DNA from 4 places in the Streptomyces sp. NPDC019937 genome. Region 4 is predicted to be linked to each of the others. Evidence: riboswitches for the same ligand, from Rfam matches in the RefSeq annotation. Region 4 holds a riboswitch; each other region holds the start of a gene.

Region 1 (5,450 bases), on a different contig from region 4:
GAAGGAGCCGGGGCGGGGTGTGCTCGGGTTCTCGGCCGGCGCCTGGGGCGACTTCGTCGCGGCCGTGCGGGGCGGGCGGCTGGGCTGACGGCCTAGGAGGGACGCGCGCCCGGTGGCCGAGGGGCCGCCGGGCGCGCGTGGTGTGGGGGGAAGACGGGGCTTACGGGTGGTACTTCTCCTCGACCGTCTCGGCGGCGCCGGACTTGCGGGCCATCGTGACGCGGACGGTCACGCTGTTGGTCTTCGCGGCCTTCTCCAGCTCGTCCACGGTGCACTTCGCGGTGCCGTAGCCGTCGTCGCCGATGCTCGCGCCGCCGGCGCCGCCGTCGTCGGAGCAGATCGCGGCCGCGCCGAGGATCTTCGTGGCGTTGGCGACAAAGAACGCCTGCTCCATGCCGCCGCTCTCGGGCTTGACGGTCAGCTTGCCGGGGGCGAGGTACGACATCTTGCCGACGATCACCTTGTGGTTGCCCGCGTTGGCGACGCCGCCGCCTTCGGAGGGGGAGTTGTCCGAGGCGGCGGAGCCGCCACCGCTCGTGGACTGGGTCGAGGCGTCCTGCGAGGCGGGCGCGTTCGAAGAACTGGAGGAGCTCGCCGCGCCGTCGTCGGGCCCGCAGGCCGTGGCGCCCAGGCCCAGCGCCGCGGCGGCGACGATGGTGGCGGCGATGCGGCGGCCGGCGCGGCCGCGAAGACGGTTGGTGGCGATGTTCATGGTGCTTCTCCCGTTGCTCTGTGCTCTCGTGCCGTTTCCGGACGACAATCAGTCTCGAAGATCGAGTTGGCGTTCCACTAACGGACCACTAATGCGGTGCAGCGCGTTGAGCAGGGAGGTAACGGCATGGCTGGAGTACCGGCGGGGCTGGTGGCCGCGGGTGGGTTGATCGGGGGGTACGGGGTGGCCCGGTGGACCAGGAGGCGGCCGCTCGGTGGGGTCGCGCTGGCGGCGGCCGGGGCCGTGGCCGCCAAGGGGTGGCGCGAGAAGGCGGGGAACGGGACCGCGGCCGCGTTGAGCGGGCTGTACGTGGCCGCGTTCGCCGGATCGCATCCGCTGGCGAGAAGGGTCGGGGCGTGGCCGTCCGTCCTGGGCGTCGCCGGTGGGGTCGCCGCCGCCTCGTGGGTGCTCGCCGATCGGCGCGGGGCGTAGGGGGCCCGGTTCGCGCTGATGGGCGGCGGCGCGGAGGGGCGCGGGAACGGTGCGGGCGATCTGCTGGGGAGGCTCGCGCCGGTCACCGCCCGGACACCGGGCTACAGCGCGGCCGCCAAGGGCCACCACACGATCACGGCGTACTCGGTGGGCGCCGCCTTCCGGGACCGCGGCACCGCGGGCGCGTCACTGCGCCATTGGAGGTGACCGAAGGACAGTCCTTGGGCCGTGTGGATCAATCGCGGTGCCTTCCTCAGCCATTTTCATGACTTTCTCTCTTAAATCTGAACTGACAGTCGACATCCGACTGCGCTTCATGTGGAGGAATCATGCAGATCGCGAAGAAGGTGGCCTTCCTGGCCGCGACCGCCGGCAGCCTGGCGCTCCTCGGGACCGGCACCGCGGCCGCCCATGGCATGGACCACGAGGCTCCGACTCCCCCCGTCAGCGTCCAGTCGTGCAGCCTCACCACCGGCAACATCACCCTCACCAACGGGGACGTCACCACCGGGAACGTCGAGGAGAACTCCCCGGTCGCCAACAACACCATCGTCATCAGCGTCAGCTGCTTCAACACCACCACCGATGACGACTGAGGCGGTTTAAGGGCCTGAAAAGCTGGGAGTCTCCGGGCGACATGTCGCCCGGAGACTCCCAGCGCGCGGCGCGTCGCCGGGGGCGGCGTCAGGCCGAGGCGGACGTCAGGAGGTCCAGCTCGGGCTTGGTGAGCCGGAGGTCGGCGGAGGCCAGCAGGGCCGGGAGCTGGGCGGGGACGCGGGCGCTGGCGACGGGGGCCACGACGGTCGGCTGGGCGGCGAGCCAGGCCAGGGCGACGGTGGCGTGGTCGGCGTCGTGGTTGGCGGCCACGTCGTCGAGGGCGGCGAGGACCTTCTGGCCGCGCTCGGTCTCCAGGTGCTGGGCGGCGCCCGTGGAGCGGGCGCTGTCGACCGTGGCGCCGGGGCGGTACTTGCCGGTGAGGAAGCCGGACGCGAGGGCGTAGTACGGGAGCGTCGCCAGGCCGTGGCGGGCGGCCACGTCGGCCAGGTCGCCTTCGAAGGTGTCGCGCGAGACCAGGTTGTAGTGGGGCTGGAGGGCGACGTAGCGGGCCAGGTTCTCCTGGGCGGAGAAGGCCAGGGAGGCGTCGAGGCGCTCGGCGGTGATGTTGGAGGCGGCGATCTCGCGGACCTTGCCCGCCTTCACCAGCTCGTCCAGGGTGGAGATGATCTCCTCCACCGGCACCGACGTGTCGTCGTAGTGGGTGTAGTAGAGGTCGATGTAGTCGGTGCCCAGGCGCTGGAGGGATTCGTCCACGCCGGCCTTGATGGCGGAGGAGGAGAGCCCGCGGGGCTCCGGAACGCCGGCGCCGACCTTGGTGGCGAGGACGATGTCGTCGCGGTTGCCGCGGGAGGCGAACCACTTGCCGAGGATCGTCTCGGACTCGCCGCCCTGGTTGCCGGGGGCCCAGGCGGAGTAGACGTCGGCGGTGTCGACGAAGTTGCCGCCCGCCGCCACGTAGGCGTCGAGCACCTCGAAGGACTCGGCCTCGTCGGCCGTCCAGCCGAAGACATTGCCGCCCAGGGAGAGCGGGAAGACGGACAGATTGCCGATGGTCTTGCGGGTCTCAGTCATGCGGTTCTTCAACGCCCGTGGTGGAGGGGATTATTCCGCCGCTGTCCACGATGCCCGCGGATGACAGAAACCGGCGGCCCTGGCGTCAAGGGGGGAGAGAGCGCCAGAGCCGCCGGAGCGAGGGGCCGCCGGAGGCGACGGCCGGATCAGGGGGTCACGGGTTCAGCCCGTGGTCGCGCAGCCAGGGCATCGGGTCGATCGGCGAGCCGCCGCCCGGCCGCACCTCCAGGTGGAGGTGGGGTCCGGTCACGTTACCCGTGGCGCCGACGCGGCCGATGGTCTCACCCGAGGACACCTTGCCCGAGGTGACGACCATGGACGACAGGTGGCAGTACCAGATCTCGGTGCCGTCATCGAGCTTGAGCACGATGCGGTAGCCGTACGAACCGGCCCAGCCCGCCTGGGTGATGGTGCCGCCGCCCACCGCCTTGACCGGGGTGCCGGTCGGGGCGGCGAAGTCCTGGCCGGTGTGGTCGGCAGACCACAGGTCGCCGGCCTGGCCGAAGCCCGCGGTCAGGGTGTACGAGGCGACGGGGAGGGTGAGCCCGAGGGACGTGGACGTCTTGGCGGGGCGGTCGGCGGCGGCCTTGGCCGCGGCCTCCTTCTCGGCCTCCGCCTTCTCCTTCGCCTCGGCGGCCTTCTTCTTGGCGGCGGCCTCGGCCTTCTTCTGCTCGGCCAGGTCGCGGGCCTTGGCGGCGGCCTTGGCCGCGTCGTCGGCGGCGGCCTTGGCGGCGGCCCGCGCGGCGGCCTCGCGCCGGTCGTCGTCCGCGGCGGTCTGCTGGCTCTCGGCCTGCCGCAGGATGCGGGTGCGCAGCGCCTCGCCCGAGTCGGTGGCGCTGGTGGTGAGGGTGGCCGCGGCGGGCTGGGAGGAGCCCTGGTCGTCCGCCATCAGGGAGCCGATGCCGGGCAGGTCCTCGGCGGCGGGCAGTTGGGCCTTGACCTCGTCGGCGACGTGGGCGAGGTCCGGCATGGAGATCGGTACGGCGGGCCGGTCCTTGGCGCTCGCCATGCCGCCCGCGCCGACCGCCGCGATGACGCCGACGCCGAGGACGGCGCCGCTGCGGGCCATGGTCCCGCCGCGCTGCTTGACGACGCGGTGCTTGCCGCGCAGCGGGGCGATGGATTCCTCCGTCGGGTTCCACTCGTCCCAGACGGCTTCTTTGGCGCCGGAGGGATCATCCCCTTCGGCGCCGAGGCCGATCGCGGGCCGGGCGCCGGCTCCGGCGTCGAAGCCGACTCCGTACGCGGTCGCGGTGCCGATGCCGGTACCGGACGATCGGTACGGGGCTTCGTCCAGTACGGACCTGTTGGACGCCACCGGGGCGCACTCCTTTCCTTCCCTCTCGCCTACCGGGTTAGCTGACGGGTTCGGAGCAGGAAGGTCTCCTACGGGTCAGGTCGACCCGATTCACCCCAAGGTGGTGGTTCCCCGGTTCCCTGGTGCTGCGGCTGCTACCGCCGTGGTGCGTGGTGCTGCTGGTGGTGCTGTCACTGCACGTACGGGATTCGGCGACGGCGCACGGTGCCGCCTCTGCGACGGCTGTGTCGACCGCGCTGCGTTATCGAACGTTAATAGAGAGCGCGACATGATTCCAAGCTCTTCTGAAGAATCCGCGCAGCTTTGGGATGAACTTAGTAAGCATCGGGGGACAAGTGGGGGCGTATCACCCCGGTTGAAAAGGGATGGTAAAAACCTCCGGAGAGCTGATCGTGCGTCAATCGTTATGCGTACGCGTTACCGTCGACTACGGTCCGTGTCCGTAGCGGGCGCCGTCGTTCCGTTCGGTCCGGGCGGGACCGTTCCGTTCGGTCCGGGCGGGCGCCGGAGCGCGAGGAGGGCCATGTCGTCCGAGGTCTCCCCGCCCGTGTGCCGCGCGACGTCCTCCACCAGCGCGTCGAGCAGCCCGCCCGGCCCGGGGAAGCGGCGGCCGCGCAGCCGCTCCTCGGGGACGTAGAACGCGCCGTGCCGGTCGCGGGCCTCGGTCACCCCGTCCGTGAACAGCAGCAGCGTCGCGTCCTCGGGGAACCGCAGCTCCGTCACCCGGTCCGGCCACGCGCCCAGTTCACCCATCCCCAGCGGCAGCGCGGCCGTCTCCGGCTCCAGGGGTCGCACCTCGCCGTCGCCGGGCAGCAGCAGCGGCGGGGGGTGGCCGCGATTGATGAGGCGGAGGGTGGAGTCGCCGCGCGGGATCTCGCCGAGGACCGCGGTGGTGAACCCCTCGAACGACTCCAGCTCGGCCCGCTGCCGGGCGCCCTCGCGCCGCAGTGCCCGCTCCAGCCGTCCCGCCAGCCCCTCCAGCGTCGTCTCCTGCTCGGCCGCCTCCCGGAAGGCGCCGATGAGGACCGCGACGACCTCCACGGCCTGCAGCCCCTTGCCGCGCACGTCCCCGACGATCAGCCGTACACCGTGCGGGGTGTCCTGCACCGCGTACAGGTCGCCGCCGATCGCCGCGTACCGCTCGGCCGCCACATAGCGCGCCGCGACGTCCAGCCCGGCGATGCGGGCGGGCGGTACGGGCAGCACGGCCCGCTGCGCCGCCTCCGCGATGCCGCGCGCCGAGGCCAGCCGACGGTCGCCGCGGCGGACGACGCGGTTGATCACGAGCGCGAGCAGGGCGACGGTGGCCACCGTGGCGATCTCGGTCGCGGCCTGGGCCGGGTCCTTCACGCCGTGCAG
Region 2 (5,450 bases), on a different contig from region 4:
GGGTCGACGACGGCGTCAACGACTTCCGGGAGCGCGCCAGCCGCACCCAGGAGCGGATCGACCTCAAGGCGCGCCAGGCCGCCGAGAAGAAGCGCAAGGCGGAGGAGGCGGCGCGCAAGGAGGCGATGCGGCCGAAGTTCGCGCTGCCGGTCAAGCAGCACGGACTGAGCGCCGGCTTCGGCCAGGCGGGCATCAACTGGATGTCCCTGCACACCGGGATCGACTTCCCGGTCAGCCAGGGCACGCCCGTCATGGCGGCGACCGACGGCACCGTGCGCACCCAGTGGAACGACGCCTACGGCAACATGGTCATATTGACCGCTCCCGACGGTACGGAGACCTGGTACTGCCACCTCAGCAGCACCAAGATCCGCTCCGGGACGGTCAAGGCCGGGGACGTCATGGCCTACTCGGGCAATTCCGGCAACTCCACCGGCCCGCACCTGCACTTCGAGGTGCATCCGGGCGGCGGGGCGGCCGTGGATCCGCAGCCGTGGCTGCGCAGCCACGGCCTCGACCCCAACTGACCTGACCGGCCCCGCCCTTAAAGCTAGAGCTTTTCGACCGGCGCGTACCGCAGCAGCAGCCGCTTCGGCTTCTCACCGCCGAAGTCGATCGTCGCCTCCGCGTTGTCCCCGGTGCCCTTCACCGCCACCACGGTGCCGAGCCCGAACGAGTCGTGCGTCACCCGGTCCCCGATGGCCAGGGAGACCACCGGACGGTCCTTGGCCCGCCGCGTCGCGAAGCCGGACGCGGAGGACACAGAGGATCCAGCCCGGGAGCGCGACGACGAGAACCCCGACGACAGCCCCGAGCCCGCCCCGGAGCCCGACATGGCGCCCATCGACGCCGACGGGGTCGCGGGCCCGGTGCGCCGCCACCGCACGTACTGGTCGGGGATCTCCTCCAGGAAGCGGGACGGCGGGTTGTACGCGGGCTGGCCCCACGCGCTGCGCATCGTCGACCGGGACAGATACAGCCGCTCGCGGGCGCGCGTGATCCCCACGTACGCCAGCCGCCGCTCCTCCTCCAGCTCCTTGGTCTGGCCGAGCGCGCGCATGTGCGGGAAGACCCCGTCCTCCATGCCGCTGAGGAAGACGACCGGGAACTCCAGCCCCTTGGCCGTGTGGAGCGTCATCAGGGTGATGACCCCGGCGCCCTCCTCGTCCTCGTCGGGGATCTGGTCGGAGTCGGCGACGAGCGCGACCTGCTCCAGGAAGTCCGCGAGCGTGCCGGGGTTCTCCTCGCCCCGGTCCTGCTCGAACTCCAGGGCCACCGAGGCCAGCTCCTGGAGGTTTTCGATACGGGTCTCGTCCTGCGGGTCGGTGGACGCCTGCAGCTCCGCCAGATAGCCGGTGCGCTCCAGCACGGCCTCCAGGACGGTCGCCGGGCCCGCGCCCGACTCCACGATGGTCCGCAGTTCCTCCATGAGCGCGTTGAACCGCTTGACCGCGTTCGCCGAGCGGGCCGCCATGCCGTACGCCTCGTCGACGCGGCGCAGCGCCTGCGGGAAGGTGATCTTCTCGCGCGCCGCGAGCGCGTCGATCATCGCTTCGGCGCGGTCGCCGATGCCGCGCTTGGGCACGTTCATGATGCGGCGCAGCGGTACGGCGTCCTCGGGGTTGGCCAGCACGCGCAGGTACGCGAGGACGTCGCGGACCTCCTTGCGCTCGTAGAAGCGGACCCCGCCGACGACCTTGTACGGCAGCCCGACCCGGATGAAGACTTCCTCGAAGACACGGGACTGGGCGTTGGTGCGGTAGAACACCGCGACGTCCCCGGCCTTGGCGTCCCCCGCGTCCGTCAGCCGGTCGATCTCGTCGGCGACGAACTGGGCCTCGTCGTGCTCGGTGTCGGCGACGTAGCCGGTGATGGTGGCGCCGGTGCCGGCCTCGGTCCACAGGTTCTTCGGGCGGCGGTTCTCGTTGCGCTCGATGACGGCGTTGGCGGCGCTCAGGATGGTCTGGGTGGAGCGGTAGTTCTGCTCCAGCAGGATCGTCCGCGCGTCCGGATAGTCCTCCTCGAACTGGAGGATGTTACGGATCGTGGCGCCCCGGAACGCGTAGATCGACTGGTCGGCGTCGCCCACGACGCACAGCTCCCCGGCATCCTGCTCATCCGTGCCGGTGCCCACCAGCTCGCGCACCAGCGTGTACTGAGCGTGGTTGGTGTCCTGGTACTCGTCGACCAGGACGTGCCGGAAGCGGCGGCGGTAGTGCTCGGCGACGTCCGGGAACGCCTGGAGCAGATTGACCGTGGTCATGATGATGTCGTCGAAGTCGAGGGCGTTGGCCTCGCGCAGCCTCGACTGGTACATCGCGTACGCCTCGGCGAGCGTCTTCTCGAAGCCGTCCGCCGCCTGCCCCGCGAAGGTCTCCTCGTCGATCAGCTCGTTCTTCAAGTTGGAGATCTTGGCGCTGAACGACTTCGGCGGGAACTTCTTCGGGTCCAGGTCGAGATCCCGGCACACCAGCGCCATCAGCCGCTTCGAGTCGGCGGCGTCGTAGATCGAGAACGATGAGGTGAAGCCCAGCTTCTTCGACTCGCGGCGCAGGATGCGCACGCACGCGCTGTGGAACGTCATCACCCACATCGCGTTCGCCCGCGGGCCGACCAGCTCCTCGACCCGCTCCTTCATCTCCCCCGCCGCCTTGTTGGTGAAGGTGATGGCGAGGATCTGCCCGGGGTGCACGTGGCGGGTGCCGAGCAGGTACGCGATGCGGTGGGTGAGCACCCGGGTCTTGCCGGACCCGGCCCCCGCGACGATCAGCAGCGGCGAGCCCGTGTGCTCCACGGCGGCCCGCTGCTGCTCGTTCAGCCCCTCCAGCAGCGCCGCCGGGTCGACGGCCGGGCGGGCCGCGCCGTCCCGGTAGTACGCCTCTCTGGTCCCCCCGCTCGGCACCGGCGCGTCGAAGGCACCGCTGAAGAGGTGGTGCGGCACGTCCTCGCCGCCTGAACCGCCGGCGGGATCCGGGTGCGCGGAATCCTCGGGCGGCGGGGGCTCCTCGCCCGGAGGCCCGAGATCCGCCAGGAAGCTGTCGTCAAAGAGGCTGCTCATCGCTCACCGAGTTTAGGGGGTGCCATCCGGACCATGCCGGGCTCGCGGGCCCTGGCACGCACGCTCGCCGATCCGGCCTGGTCCGGACGGCACCCCCTAGGCGCCACACTGACAGCCTACGCATGGACTGCGTAGGGATGTCACGAAACGGTTTCGGGCAAAACGACCACCAGCCTTCACAGGAGCACCACGAGTTGGCTACCGTCCTCCCCCAGGCGGCCCGTACACCCGTCGGCGAACCGCGCCGGCCCGGGCGGCCTCCGCCGAGTCCGGCCACGTCGCAAGGCGCCCGGAGCCGGGGACCCACAACGCAACACCGGGGTGAATCGGCCCGAGCAGCGGTACGGCGTCACGACGCGCCGGCCGCCCGCGCACGGCCGTAGGGCAACCTTCCGAACCGCCCGAACCCGACAGCTAACCCGGTAGGCGGTCCACGGAAGGAGTCGCCTCCCTTGGCGTCGCACCGCAAGCCGCGGACCCGAATACCCACCGCCGCCGCCTCCACCGGGCGCCGTACCGCCGTCGGATTCACCACCGCCGCCCTCGCCTCCGTCACCCTCCTCTCCCAGACCGCGAACGCCGCCCCGGGCGACCCGAAGCCCGGCACCACGCAGTCGATCGAGGCGGTCAAGGAGAAGGTGGACACGCTCTACCACCAGGCGGAATCCGCCACCCAGCACTACAACGCCGCCAAGGAGCGCTCCGAGCGGCAGCGCACCAAGGTCAACCGGCTGCTGGCCGATGTCGCCGAGAACACCGAGAAGCTCAACGAGGCCCGCCGCACGCTCGGCACCTACGCCGCGGCCCAGTACCGCGACGGCGGCATGACCTCGAGCGCCGCGAGCCTGCTGTTCTCCAACGACCCGCAGGACCTCTTCGACCAGTCCCATCTGATGAGCCGGATGGCCGGTTCGCAGAAGAGAGCCGTCGACGACTTCCAGACGCAGGCGGCGAAGGCCGCCAAGGAGCGCGGGGAAGCCGCCAAGAGCCTGGCGTCGCTGACCGAGACCCAGAAAGAGCTGAAGACCAAGAAGAAGTCCGTCCAGGACAAGCTGTCCCAGGCCCGCCGGCTGCTGGCGAGCCTGACCGCCAAGGAGAAGGCGCGGCTGGCGGCGATCGAGAAGAAGAAGGCCGAGGAGGCCCGGCGCAAGGCGGCCGAGCTGGCCGAGAAGCAGCGGCAGGCCGCGGCCCAGCAGAAGCAGGAGCAGCAGCAGGAGCAGCAGTCGAGCGGAAGCTCCTCTTCCGGCAGTGGCTCCGGCAGCGGCTCCTCCACCTCCACGAACAGCACCAAGGCGGCCAAGGCCATCGACTTCGCGGAGTCCCAGCTCGGCAAGCCGTACGTCTGGGGCGCGACCGGCCCCAACTCCTATGACTGCTCAGGGCTCACCCAAGCCGCCTGGAGGACCGCCGGTGTCTCGCTGCCGCGCACCACGTGGGACCAGGTGAAGGCCGGTACGCGCGTCTCGACCTCCGACCTCAAGCCCGGTGATCTCGTCTTCTTCTACGACGACATCAGCCACGTCGGCCTCTACATCGGCAACGGCATGATGATCCACGCCCCGAAGCCCGGAGATGTGGTCAAGAAGGCGCCGATCACCGAGATGCCGATCTACGGGAGCGTCCGGCCCGCATGACAGGCAGGAGACGCCGCGGCTGCCCGATGCGCGATCGGGCAGCCGCGGCGCTTCCGCGTCACGTGATCACGCGATCACGTGCCCGGCTTACGCCCGTACACGTACACGTCGTCGCCGTTCCGCAGCAGGCTCCAGTACTTCTTCGCGTCGCCGGACCGCATGTTGACGCAGCCGTGGGAGCCGGGCGGCGACCATACGCTTCCGGCGATGGAGTGGAAGGCCTGGCCGCCGTCGAAGAACTGGCTGTACGGCATGGCCACGTGGTACAGCGTCGACCAGTGGTCTATGTCCCGCCAGTAGACCTTCTTCAGCCCGGTGCGGGTCTCGTACTTGTCCCGCCCGGTACGCACCGGCACCGGCCCGAACACCAGCCGCGAACCGTCCTGCACCCAGCTGAGCTGCCGGGTGAGGTCGACGCAGGCGATGCGGCCCTTGTTGGTGGGGCACTTGCGCGCCGCGTTGGGGTTGCGCCCCGCCGCCTGCTGCGCGTTGATCAGCTTCATGACGCCCCAGGTGACGGGGCCCGCGTAGCCGATGGTCGGGCTGATGCCGTGGTTGATCTGGAAACTCCGCGTCGCGCGGCAGTCCCCCGAGGACTGCCGGCCGTCGACGGGACGGCCGAGGAATCGCTCGACCTGCTTCTGATACGGACCGGTGCTCGCCGTACACGACGTCGCCGCCTGCGCCGGTGCCGTACCGAGTGCGACGGACAGCGGCACCACCATGCCCGCCATGCCCAAGGCGACCGCCGTACGGCG
Region 3 (5,450 bases), on a different contig from region 4:
TGCGGTCCTTGCCCTCGAACTGGTAGACGCCGTCCTTGTGGAACTCGGAGGCGGCGACGTCGAGCGCGAGCGCGATGTCCTGGCCCGGCTGGTAGCCGGCCTTCTTGATGGCCTCGACGATCAGGTCCAGGGCGTCCCGGTTGGAGTCGAGGTTCGGCGCGAAGCCGCCCTCGTCGCCGAGGCCGGTGGACAGGCCCCGCTCCTTCAGCACGCCCTTCAGGGTGTGGTAGACCTCGGCACCCCAGCGCAGGGCCTCGGAGAAGGACTCGGCGCCGACCGGCGCGATCATGAACTCCTGGATGTCCACATTGGAGTCGGCGTGCGAGCCGCCGTTCAGGATGTTCATCATCGGGACCGGCAGCAGATGCGCGTTCGGACCGCCGAGGTAACGGAAGAGGGGCAGGTCGGACGCCTCGGAGGCGGCGTGCGCCACGGCGAGGGAGACGCCGAGGATGGCGTTGGCGCCGAGCGAGGACTTGTCCGGGGTGGCATCCAGGTCGAACATCGCCTGGTCGATCAGGCGCTGCTCGGTGGCGTCGTAACCGACCAGCTCGGGGCCGATCTGCTCGATGACGGCGAGGACGGCCTTCTCCACGCCCTTGCCGCCGTAGCGGTTCTTGTCGCCGTCACGGAGCTCGAGGGCCTCGAAGGCGCCCGTGGAGGCGCCGGACGGGACGGCGGCACGGCCGGTGCTGCCGTCGTCGAGGCCGACCTCGACCTCGACCGTGGGGTTGCCTCGCGAGTCGAGGATCTCGCGAGCTACGACGACGTCGATGGACGGCACGAGGATCTCCTTCGTATGGGTCTTCGGTAGCAGCATGAGCCTAACCGCACCGAAGCCCCGGCGGGGTGCACCGTGGGGGCGGCGCACCCCGCCGGGGCTCGTTGACTACGGTGGTGCGGCTCAGCTGAGGTGGAGCTGCTGGCCGGGGAAGATCAGGTCGGCCTGCTGGACGACGTTCTTGTTCAGCTCGAAGAGCTTCTTCCAGCCGCCCTTGACGTCCTCCGTCTTGGCGATCTTGCCGAGGGTGTCACCGGACTTGACCTTGTACTCGCCGTCGCCCTTCTTGACCGGGCCACGGGCCTCGGAGCGCGCGGCGTGCTCGGGCGCGCTGCGCGGCGCGGCCTTCGGCTTGGCGGACGGGGCCGGCTGCGTGGAGTCGGACTGGCTCTGCTGCGGCGCGGACGGCGCGGGGGCGGGGGCGCCGCCGCTGGTCAGGCCCTTGCCACAGACCGGCCAGGCGCCCTTGCCCTGGCTGGCGAGGACCTTCTCGGCCACCTGGATCTGCTGGGACTTGCCCGCCTTGTCGGCGGTCGGTGCGAACGCGGTACCGCCGTAGGCGGCCCAGGTGGAGGAGGAGAACTGCAGGCCGCCGTAGTACCCGTTGCCGGTGTTGATCGACCAGTTGCCGCCGGACTCGCACTGCGCGACCTGGTCCCACTGGGAGCTGGTGGCGGCAGAGGCGGACGTCGCACCGATGAGCGGAGTGGCCACGGCGGCTCCGGCGAGGCCGACGAGCGCGGTGATGCGGGTGGCCTTGGAAGGACGACGGTGCTTGCCCTGAGCGTTGGACATGTTCGTTCGTTTCCTCACCGACGCCTACGAGGTGAGCTGTCGGGTTCGGGCGTGAGTTGCCCGGCCCGGTGCGGGGTTCGCACCGGGCTTCACCCCTAGCCGTTCGGCCGGTTTCGCCGGCCTCGCGGCACTTACCTTGGGTCCCCCGCTCCTGCCTTCGGCGCTGGCGCGTCGGTACCGGACGACCGCCGGCAGGACTCGGCGTGACGGTCGACGGTGCTCGCGGTGGCGAGCGGAAAGACGTTAAACACACGTGCGGGAAACGTTCAAACACCCTTATCGCAGCGAAGAGGGCTGTTATCGATCTCACTCGGGCCACATCGGCGCAGGTGGGGCCGGGTGCGGAGAGACCGGACACCAGGGACGGCCCGGAAAATGTGACGAGAGGTATGTCTCACCGGCGCCAGATCGGGCAAATCACCCCGAACTACTGGCCCCTGACAGTCAGGTCAAGTCGCTGACCAGGGAGGATGAGATCCGGGTCGGTTCCGATGAGGTTCTCGTTGCCTTCGTAGATCTGCCGCCAGTCGCCGCCCAATTCCTGCTTTTCGGCGATTGCTGAAAGGTTGTCACCCGGACGCACCGTGTAGCCGCCATCCGTGGGGTTTTCGGCACGATGCGCTCCGCCACGCGAGGCACGGTCGCCCGGTCGCGCGTCCCTCTCCGGCTCGCCCCGGTGCTTGCCGGAGGGCGTGGAGGCGCCGGACGCATCCGAGGCGTCCGCGGAGGGGGGCGTCGGGGTCGTGGCGGGTCCTTCGGAGGCGTCCTCGCCCTCGTCCTCGTCGGAGGAGGGAGACGAAGAAGAGGACGGGGACGGCGAGGGGTCCGGCGCGTCAGTAGAAGGGGACGGGGAGGGCGCGTCGTCGTCCAGCCCGTCGGGGGCCTTGGAGAGGTGGGGCCGCTCCGGCTCTCCGGCGTCCCGGCCCGAGTCGCCACGCTGCGGGGGCTGCTGGGAGGGGCGCGCCGTGCTGCCCGGGTTCACATCCGGGGCGTCGCCGTCGTCGGTCAGCTCGGCGTTGAGCGCGCAGCTGGGCCAGGCGTCCGGGCCGCGGTCGCCGAGTATCGCCTCGGCGACGGCTATCTGCTGGGAGCGGCTGGCGAGGTCGGGGCGCGGGGCGTAGTCGGTGCCGCCGTACTTCTTCCACATGTCGAGGGTCAGCTGGAGACCGCCGTAGAAGCCGTTGCCCTCGTTGGCGCTCCACATCCCGGCGCTCTCGCACTCGGCGACCCGGTCCCAGGTGGAGGCCGGGGCGGCCTGGGCGCCGGTCGCTCCGAGGAGCGGGATGGCGATGCTCGCGCCGGTCACCCCCGCCGCGACGACGATGGCCGGAGCCTGGCGGGGGCGGCGGTGACGTCCGTTCCCGGAAAGCATGCGAATCGCCTCTCGTGTGGGGGTCGTTTGCCGGTTGAACATAGCGACGTCACACGATCATCACAAGCCGGTGTATCCCAGGTCACGCCGCGGTCACGCGCCTGACCGGCAGTCACTTCCCCCAGGTCACCGGGAGGGTGCGCAGCCCGCGCATGATGAGTCCGCCGCGCCAGCGCAGGTCCTCCGGATCCGCCGCCAGTTGGAGGTCGGGGATCCGGCGCAGCAGGGTGGCGAGCGCGGTCTGTGCCTCCAGGCGGGCCAGCGGGGCGCCCAGGCAGTAGTGGATGCCGTGGCCGTAGCCGAGGTGCTGGTTGTCGGTGCGGGCCAGATCGAGGACGTCGGGGTCGGCGAAGCGCTCGGGGTCGCGGTCGGCGGCGGCGAGCACCACCAGCACCGGCTCGCCCTCGGCGATGTGCTGCCCGCCGATGGTGACCGGCTCGGTGGCGAACCGCCAGGTGGCCATCTCCACCGGGCCGTCGTAGCGGAGCAGTTCCTCGACGCCGGTGGCGAGCAGCCCCTCGTCCCCTTCTTCCGCTTCTTCCAGGTGTCGTTGCAGCCGGGCCCGCTGCCCGGGGTTGCGCAGCAGCGCGTAGAGGCCGTTGCCGATCAGATTGACGGTGGTCTCGAAGCCCGCGAAGAGAAGGATGAAGGCCATCGCCGCGGCCTCGTTCTCGGTGAGGTGGTCGCCGTGGTCGCTGGCCCGGATCAGATCGGAGATCAGGTCGTCGCCGAGGGCGGCGCGCTTACGGTGGATCAGCTCGGCCAGGTACGCGCGGATCCGCTTCACCGCGCGGGCCACTCCGCCGCGCGGGCCCCCGCCGTGCCGGATCATCGTTCCGGCCCAGTCCCGGAAGTCGTCCTGGTCCTCCCGGGGGACGCCGAGCAGATCGCAGATCGCGTAGATGGGGAGAGGAAAGGCGAACTCGTGGATGAGGTCCGCCTCCCCCCGGGCCGCGAAGGCGTCGATGAGGTCGTCGGTCAACTCGCGCACCCGCGGGGCGAAGGCGGCGACGCGGCGCGGGGTGAACGCCTTGGACACCAGCCGCCGCAGCCGGGTGTGGTCGGGGGGATCGATATTGAGCAGATGCGTCATCAGATCCGCGCGCTGCTCGCCGGGGATGCCCACCTTGCCCCGGGCGTGAGCGGATTCACTGTGCCGCTGGGGGTTCTTCGACAGCCGCGCGTCGGCGAGGGTCTGCCGGGCGTCGGCGTAGCGGGTCACCAGCCAGGCCTCGACCCCGCTGGGCAGCGTGGTCCGATGCACCGGGGCGTGCTCGCGTAGCCAGGCGTACGCGGGGTAGGGATCGGTGGCGAACTCCCAGGTGAAGAGGGTGGGAGCGGAGGCGGGGCACGGCTGATCGGACACGTCCCGACGATACCGGCCGCGGCCCGCGGATTCCGATACGCCGCTTATCGGAAGTAAATCCGTAACGCGAAAGTAAAGACAATTAATGTCGATGCAATTCGACGACCATCTCCACACACCCTCCACAATGCGCTCACAGCGCGCGGTGAATGCCCGATATCTGATGGCTGGAACCACCGCCCGGAGCAGTCGGCGGCGAACCTCACCCGGACCCGCGGAACACGCGCTGACGTCGACCAATGAGGCAAAATGCGGGGGTGGCTGAAACACTGTCAGGTGGTTGAATGAGACACCGGCACATGCACGGGGCCTCCTGACCCTGGTGATACGATCACCGCGCTTGCCAGGCGAGCCAAGGGCCCGTAAGACACACGGCGATCCGGTGAATCAGCCGAGAGGGTTACCACTTCCGAGGAGCACTATGCCGCGAGTTGGGCATATGGGGCCGTACCGGCGCACCCGAGCCCGTGCGCTGCCCGCGGCAGGACGAGTGCGGTGCGCCGCGTCCCCTCGGACGCCGTACGGGCGCTGACTTACCGCCGCCCCTCCGAAACCCCCGGATTCTTATTCACGCAGCACACCCCTTCAGTCCCTGGCGGTCTAGTCGTTTAAAGAGAGTCTTATGACGCATTACATACAGGATCCTGCGCTCTGGGCCCTGATCGCTGGCACGCCTCTCGCCGCAACCGCCATAATTCGCGGGCGGAAAGCGAGAGCGAAGCTCAGCGCCGAGAAGGCGGAACTGGGGAACCGCAACGCCGAACTCGAGAACAACTACGCGGCCGCGGTCCAAGACGCTCACGTACGCGCCGAGGAAGCCACCAAGAGCGCGCTGAAGTCCGCCATGCGGACGCTTCAGGGTCTCGCCAACGAGCAGCAGCTGGCCATCTCGAAGCTGCAGGACCGCTACGGCGAGCACCACATTCTCCAGGATCTGCTGGAGATCGACCACATGAACTCGCAGTTCGGCCGCCGTGCGCAGTCGATCGCCGTGCTGTGTGACGGCTGGCTGGGCCGTCAGCGGGCCGTCGCCTCCGTCTATGACGTGGTGCGCAGCGCCAAGGGCCGCATCCGCCACTACACGCGCGTCGAGATTCGCTCCCAGAGCAATTTCGCCCTGGTCAGCCGGGCCGTCG
Region 4 (5,450 bases):
TGCCGGACCCGCGAGATCCGCGAGCCCCGCCGTGCCCTCGGGGCCGGTGGGCCGGGTGGGTCCGGCGCCGCGCCGGTGCAGTCCGGACAGCAGGGCGATGCCGATCGCGCCGGACTGGGTGAACAGCCCGATGCGTCCGGGGAGGGGCAGCCGGGGCGAGAGGGAGGCGTTGAGCCGCACGCCCTCGGCGGTGTTGATGATGCCGAAGGCGTTGGGGCCGATGACCCGCATGCCGTAGGTGCGGGCCTGGCGGACCAGGTCGCGCTGGCGGACGCGGCCCTCGGGACCGCTCTCGGCGTACCCGGCGGAGAGGACGACGAGCCCCTGGACGCCGTGTTCGCCGCAGTCGGCGACGACGGCGGGCACCTGCGCGGCGGGAACGGCGACGACGGCCAGGTCGACCGGTCCGTCGACCTCGCGCAGGGAGCGGTGGGCCGGGACGCCGTCGGGCTCCAGGCGCGTCCAGTCCTCGGGGAAGGCGTGGTTGACGGCGTGGACCCGGCCGGTGAAGCCGCCGTCGAGGAGGTTGCGCAGTACGGTGCGGCCGACGCCGCCGGGGGCCCGGCCGGTTCCGATGACGGCGACGGAGCCGGGGGTGAGCAGCCGCTGCACGGAGCGGGCCTCGGCACGCTGTTCACGGGCGCGCATGACGGCCAGGGAGGCCTCGGTGGGTTCGAGGTCGAATTCGAGGCGGACGACGCCGTCGTCGAAGCTGCGCTTCTGGGTGTAGCCCGCATCCGTGAACACCTTGATCATCTTGGTGTTGGCGGGCAGCACCTCGGCGGCGAAGCGCCGGATGCCGCGCTCACGGGCGACGGCGCCGATGTGTTCGAGGAGCGCGGAGGCCACGCCGCGGCCCTGGTGGGCGTCCTGGACCAGGAAGGCGACCTCGGCCTCGTCGGCGGGGGCGCCCGCCGGGGACGCCGCGGAGAGGTGGGCGGGCAGGCCGTCCTCGTCGATGCGGTCGTAGCGGACGGTGGCGATGAACTCGCCCCCGACGGTCGCAGCGAGGCCGACCCGGTCGACGTAGTCGTGGTGGGTGAAGCGGTGGACGTCGCGGTCGGAGAGCCGGGGGTAGGGCGCGAAGAAGCGGTAGTACTTCGACTCGTCCGAGACGTGTTCGTAGAAGCTGACCAGGCGCTGCGCGTCATCGGGGGTGATGGGGCGGATCTGCGCGGTGCCGCCGTCCCTGAGCACCACGTCGGCCTCCCAGTGGGTGGGATACGCGTGATGGTCCGACGGGCTCGGCATGGGGACAGGGTACGGGCTCGGGTGCGGGACGGAGAGGTCCGCATGACGGACACCCTTGCGTGAACGGGGGGTGTCGAGGGAAAGTCCGTATCGGACCTGTTCGGACATGACCGGACCCACTCGGGCCCGACCCGGGCGAGACCGGACACCGTATGATCTGGTCTAGACAACAGCACCCGCAGATCTGAAGGGCATCACCATGGCTGAGCGCCGCGTCAACATCGGCTGGGCCGAGGGCCTGCACGCCCGCCCGGCGTCGATCTTCGTCCGTGCGGCGACCGCCGCCGGCGTCCCCATCACGATCGCCAAGGCGGGCGGCGCCCCGGTCAACGCCGCTTCCATGCTCGCCGTGCTCGGCCTGGGCGCTCAAGGTGGCGACGAGGTCGTGCTCGCCTCCGAGGCCGAGGACGCGGAGGCCGCGCTCGACCGTCTGGCGAAGCTGGTGGCCGAGGGTCTCGAGGAGCTTCCGGAGACCGTCTGATTCCGCCCGAATCACATTTCGGCGCGGCGGGGCCGCGGTGAACCATTTCGGATCACCGCGGCCCCGTTGTTTTTCTGCGCCGGGAATTCCGCTCAGTCTTATACCGGGCGGCTGTTAATTCCGGCCGCCCACCGTGTTTACGGAATGTTTCGAAGTTCTCACCGGGGATTCCTTTCGCACTCGGTATTCGGACAGCGAGCGCTCGGTGTGCGCGGCGGCCAGCGCCCGCGCCCGGTCGGCGTCGCCGCGCGCGACCGCGTCCACGATCGCCCCGTGCTCGGCCCAGGACTCCACGGCGCGCACCGAGAGGTCCACGGCCCCGGCCGCCCCCGGCCCGGCCTGCACACGGGCCGGATCCACCGCGTACACCCACGCCGTCTTGCGCCGCAGCTGCACCAGCAGGCCCGTCATGCTCGGACTGCCGGACGCCTGGGCGAGCGTCTCGTGGAACCAGTCGCCCAGCGCGCGCAGCTCGCCCAGCCGGCCGTGCCGCGCCCGCTCCTGACCGAGCCGCACCAGACCGCGCAGCACCTTCACGTGCGCCTCGGTGCGGCGCTGGGCGGCCCTGGCGGCGCCCAGCGGCTCCAGCAGGGCCCGGATGTCCAGGAGGTCGGCCGCCTCCTTCTCGGACGGCTGCGCGACGCACGCGCCCGCATGCCGCCGGGTGGTGACGAAGCCCTCGGACTCCAGGGTGCGCAGCGCCTCGCGGACGGGCACCCGGGAGACCCCGTAGCGCCGGGCGAGCAGTTCCTCGGCCAGCCGGGCGCCGGGCGGATAGGTACCGGAGATGATGTCGTCACGGATCGCCGCGCACACCGCGTGTGCCGAAATCCGGCGACCGCCCTGGACGGCGGCCGTATCCCCGTTCACTTCCGGTCCCGCATTGTCGAACCTCCGCCTCAACCGCCGCGAAACGCATCCCATTGACGCGCATTCAGCGACTCTATTCGAAGCCGCCGGGATTTCCGATGGGCAAAGTCAATTCGGGGTTATTTTTTGGTCACCGCGACGGTCACGGCGGCGGTCACGGTGCCGGTCACGGCGGCGACGGCATGCCGAAGGCCCCGCCCGGGGCGGACGGGGCCTTTCGACAGAGCGGCGGTGCGTCAGAGATTGACGCCGTGCGAGCGCAGGTACGACAGCGGGTCCATGTCCGAGCCGTACTCCGCGGTGGTGCGGGCCTCGAAGTGCAGGTGCGGGCCGGTGACGTTGCCGGTGGCGCCGGACAGGCCGATCTGCTGGCCGGGGGTGACCTTCTGGCCGACCGAGACGCCGATCGACGAGAGGTGGCCGTACTGGGTGTAGGTGCCGTCGTTCATCTTGATGACGACGTTGTTGCCGTACGAGCCGCCCCAACCCGCCTCGACGATCTCACCGGAGCCCACCGAGTGCACCGAGGTGCCGGTGGAGGCGTGGAAGTCGATCCCGGTGTGGCTGCCGGAGGACCACAGGCCGCTGGACGCCTCGTAGCCGGTGGAGACGTAGGAGCCACTGATGGGCGACACGAACGTGTTGAGGCGCTTGCGCTCTTCCTCACGCGCGGCGCGCTCCTTGGCCTGGCGCTCCGCCTTGGCCTTCTTCGCGGCGGCCTCGGCCTTCCGCGCGGCCTCCTGGCGGGCCACGGCCTCGGCCTTCGCCTTGGCGGCGGCGGTCTCGGCGGCGTCCCGCTGGGACTGGGCCTGCGCGTCGATCTGGTCGGAGAGACCGTCGCCCATCACCATCGCCTGACGGAGACCGGTGTCCTGGGGAGACGGCGTCTCGCCGGTCGCGGCGAGGGCGGGGCCGGCGATGCCGGCGACGACGCCCGAGGCGACCGTGGTGATGCCCGCGATGTTGGCGCCGGTGCGGACGGCGGCTTGGCGGGGACGTCGGTGCTTCCCGGCGGCACGGGTGAACGCCATGTGGTGGCGCACTCCTTTCCTTCCCTCTCGCCTACCGGGTTAGCTGACGGGTTCGGAGCAGGAAGGTCTCCTACGGGCCCCTCCCCCGGCCGGGGAAGGCGTCCGATTCACCCCAGGGACGTTTGGGTCCCCGGCTCCCCTGGCACTCGCACCATGGGACTCGGCGATGGCTGTCCGTGCCGCGGGTGCGGCGGGTATCCGGCGAACAGCCGCACTGACGCTAAACGGGCCGCGTTTCGATCACCAAACGGTTACGGGTTTTTGTTGTTCTCGCCACAAACCAAACACCCCACGAATCGGGCATATGGGAGGACCCCGGCGCCTTGTGCGACGCCAGGGTCCTTGTGCCGATGGTGCGTTGCGCCGGACCCGGGGACATATCGGGCCGGCCGGGCCGGGGTTCAGCCGGTGATGACGCGCACCTCTCCGATGCCGAGCGCCTTGACCGGCTCCTCGATCTTCGAGGCGTCGCCGACGAGCACCGTCACCAGCCGGTCGGCCGGGAAGGCGCTCACGACCGCCGCGGTCGCCTCCACGGTCCCCGCCTCGGCGAGCCGGGCGTACAGCTGCGCCTGGAAGTCGTCCGGCAGGTGCTGCTCGACCTGGTCGGCGAGCGTGCCCGCGACGGCGGCCGCCGTCTCGTACTTGAGCGGCGCGACGCCGACGAGGTTCTGCACGGCGACATCGCGCTCGGCGTCCGTCAGCCCCTCCTCCTTCAGCGTCCGCAGCACCTTCCACAGGTCCTCCAGCGCCGGGCCGGTGACCTCGGTGGCCACCGAACCGCTGATCGCCAGCAGCGAGGCACCCGCCGAGCCGCCGCCGGCCGGCGAGGGCGGCGTCGAGCGCAGCACCTGGCCGAAGGCGCGCACTCCGTAGGTGTAGCCCTTCTCCTCGCGCAGCACCCGGTCCAGACGGGAGGTGAGGGTGCCGCCCAGGCAGTAGGTGCCCAGCACCTGCGCGGGCCAGACGCGGTCGTGCCGGTCGGCGCCGACGCGCCCGATGAGCAGCTGGGTCTGGACCGCGCCGGGCCGGTCGACGATCACCACACGGCCGGTGTCGTCGGCGATGACCGGCGGGACCGACCGCTGCGGGGCGGGGCCGCCGGTCCAGGCGCCCAGGGTGTCGGTGAGCGCCCGGTCGAGGTCGACCCCGGCCAGGTCGCCGACGATGACCGCGGTCGCGGTGGACGGGCGGACGTGCGCCTCGTAGAAGGCCCGCACCGCCGCGGCGTCGATGCCCTCGATGGTCTCCTCGGTGCCCTGGCGCGGCCGGGACATCCGCGACTCGGCCGGGAACAGCTCCTTGGCCAGGGCCATGGAGGCGCGGCGGGCCGGGTTGGCCAGCTCGTGCGGGATCTCGTCCAGCCGGTTGCGCACCAGCCGCTCGACCTCGCCGTCGGGGAAGGCGGGGGCGCGCAGGGCGTCGGCGAGCAGCCCGAGCGCCTTGGGCAGCCGGGAGACCGGCACCTCCAGGGAGACCCGGACGCCGGGGTGGTCCGCGTGGGCGTCCAGGGTGGCGCCGCAGCGCTCCAGCTCGGCGGCGAACTCCTCGGCGGTGTGCTTGTCGGTGCCCTCGGACAGGGCGCGCGCCATGATCGTGGCGACGCCCTCCAGACCGGCCGGCTCGGTGTCCAGCGGGGCGTCCAGATTGATCTCCACCGCGACGACCTGCTGGCCGGGGCGGTGGCAGCGCAGCACGGTGAGCCCGTTGGACAGCTCGGCGCGCTCCGGCGCCGGGAACGCCCACGGCCTGGGGGCGCCGCCCTGCGGCTGCGGGTGGAAGGTCATGGTGGCGGTGACGGCGTCGCTCACTGGGCC

What was found. Region 4 has a riboswitch for cyclic di-AMP ahead of ABZ562_RS30835 (M23 family metallopeptidase). Riboswitches for the same ligand answer to the same signal wherever they lie in the genome.
Positions count from the first base shown of each region.
Region 1: another riboswitch for cyclic di-AMP. It lies ahead of ABZ562_RS26130 (M23 family metallopeptidase); the one in region 4 lies ahead of ABZ562_RS30835 (M23 family metallopeptidase).
Region 2: another riboswitch for cyclic di-AMP. It lies ahead of ABZ562_RS08810 (NlpC/P60 family protein); the one in region 4 lies ahead of ABZ562_RS30835 (M23 family metallopeptidase).
Region 3: another riboswitch for cyclic di-AMP. It lies ahead of ABZ562_RS25485 (transglycosylase family protein); the one in region 4 lies ahead of ABZ562_RS30835 (M23 family metallopeptidase).

Region 1 is NZ_JBEYAL010000027.1:99,773-105,222, reverse strand. Features, by position in the region: gene ABZ562_RS26160 (DUF397 domain-containing protein) at 1-88, shown strand, start outside; gene ABZ562_RS26155 (hypothetical protein) at 161-712, opposite strand; gene ABZ562_RS26150 (hypothetical protein) at 839-1,144, shown strand; gene ABZ562_RS26145 (hypothetical protein) at 1,163-1,351, shown strand; gene ABZ562_RS26140 (hypothetical protein) at 1,474-1,740, shown strand; gene ABZ562_RS26135 (aldo/keto reductase) at 1,829-2,773, opposite strand; gene ABZ562_RS26130 (M23 family metallopeptidase) at 2,928-4,091, opposite strand; cyclic di-AMP (ydaO/yuaA leader) riboswitch at 4,103-4,234, opposite strand; gene ABZ562_RS26125 (PP2C family protein-serine/threonine phosphatase) at 4,509-5,450, opposite strand, start outside.
Region 2 is NZ_JBEYAL010000007.1:89,831-95,280, reverse strand. Features, by position in the region: gene ABZ562_RS08820 (M23 family metallopeptidase) at 1-527, shown strand, start outside; gene pcrA (DNA helicase PcrA) at 551-3,058, opposite strand; cyclic di-AMP (ydaO/yuaA leader) riboswitch at 3,310-3,503, shown strand; gene ABZ562_RS08810 (NlpC/P60 family protein) at 3,511-4,692, shown strand; gene ABZ562_RS08805 (L,D-transpeptidase) at 4,767-5,450, opposite strand, start outside.
Region 3 is NZ_JBEYAL010000026.1:104,004-109,453, forward strand. Features, by position in the region: gene eno (phosphopyruvate hydratase) at 1-790, opposite strand, end outside; gene ABZ562_RS25485 (transglycosylase family protein) at 905-1,576, opposite strand; cyclic di-AMP (ydaO/yuaA leader) riboswitch at 1,583-1,749, opposite strand; gene ABZ562_RS25490 (transglycosylase family protein) at 2,004-2,948, opposite strand; gene ABZ562_RS25495 (cytochrome P450) at 3,061-4,314, opposite strand; gene ABZ562_RS25500 (ATP-binding protein) at 4,937-5,450, shown strand, end outside.
Region 4 is NZ_JBEYAL010000036.1:80,373-85,822, reverse strand. Features, by position in the region: gene ABZ562_RS30850 (GNAT family N-acetyltransferase) at 1-1,251, opposite strand, end outside; gene ABZ562_RS30845 (HPr family phosphocarrier protein) at 1,451-1,732, shown strand; gene ABZ562_RS30840 (GntR family transcriptional regulator) at 1,847-2,602, opposite strand; gene ABZ562_RS30835 (M23 family metallopeptidase) at 2,839-3,633, opposite strand; cyclic di-AMP (ydaO/yuaA leader) riboswitch at 3,647-3,809, opposite strand; gene ABZ562_RS30830 (pitrilysin family protein) at 4,035-5,444, opposite strand; gene ABZ562_RS30825 (pitrilysin family protein) at 5,441-5,450, opposite strand, start outside.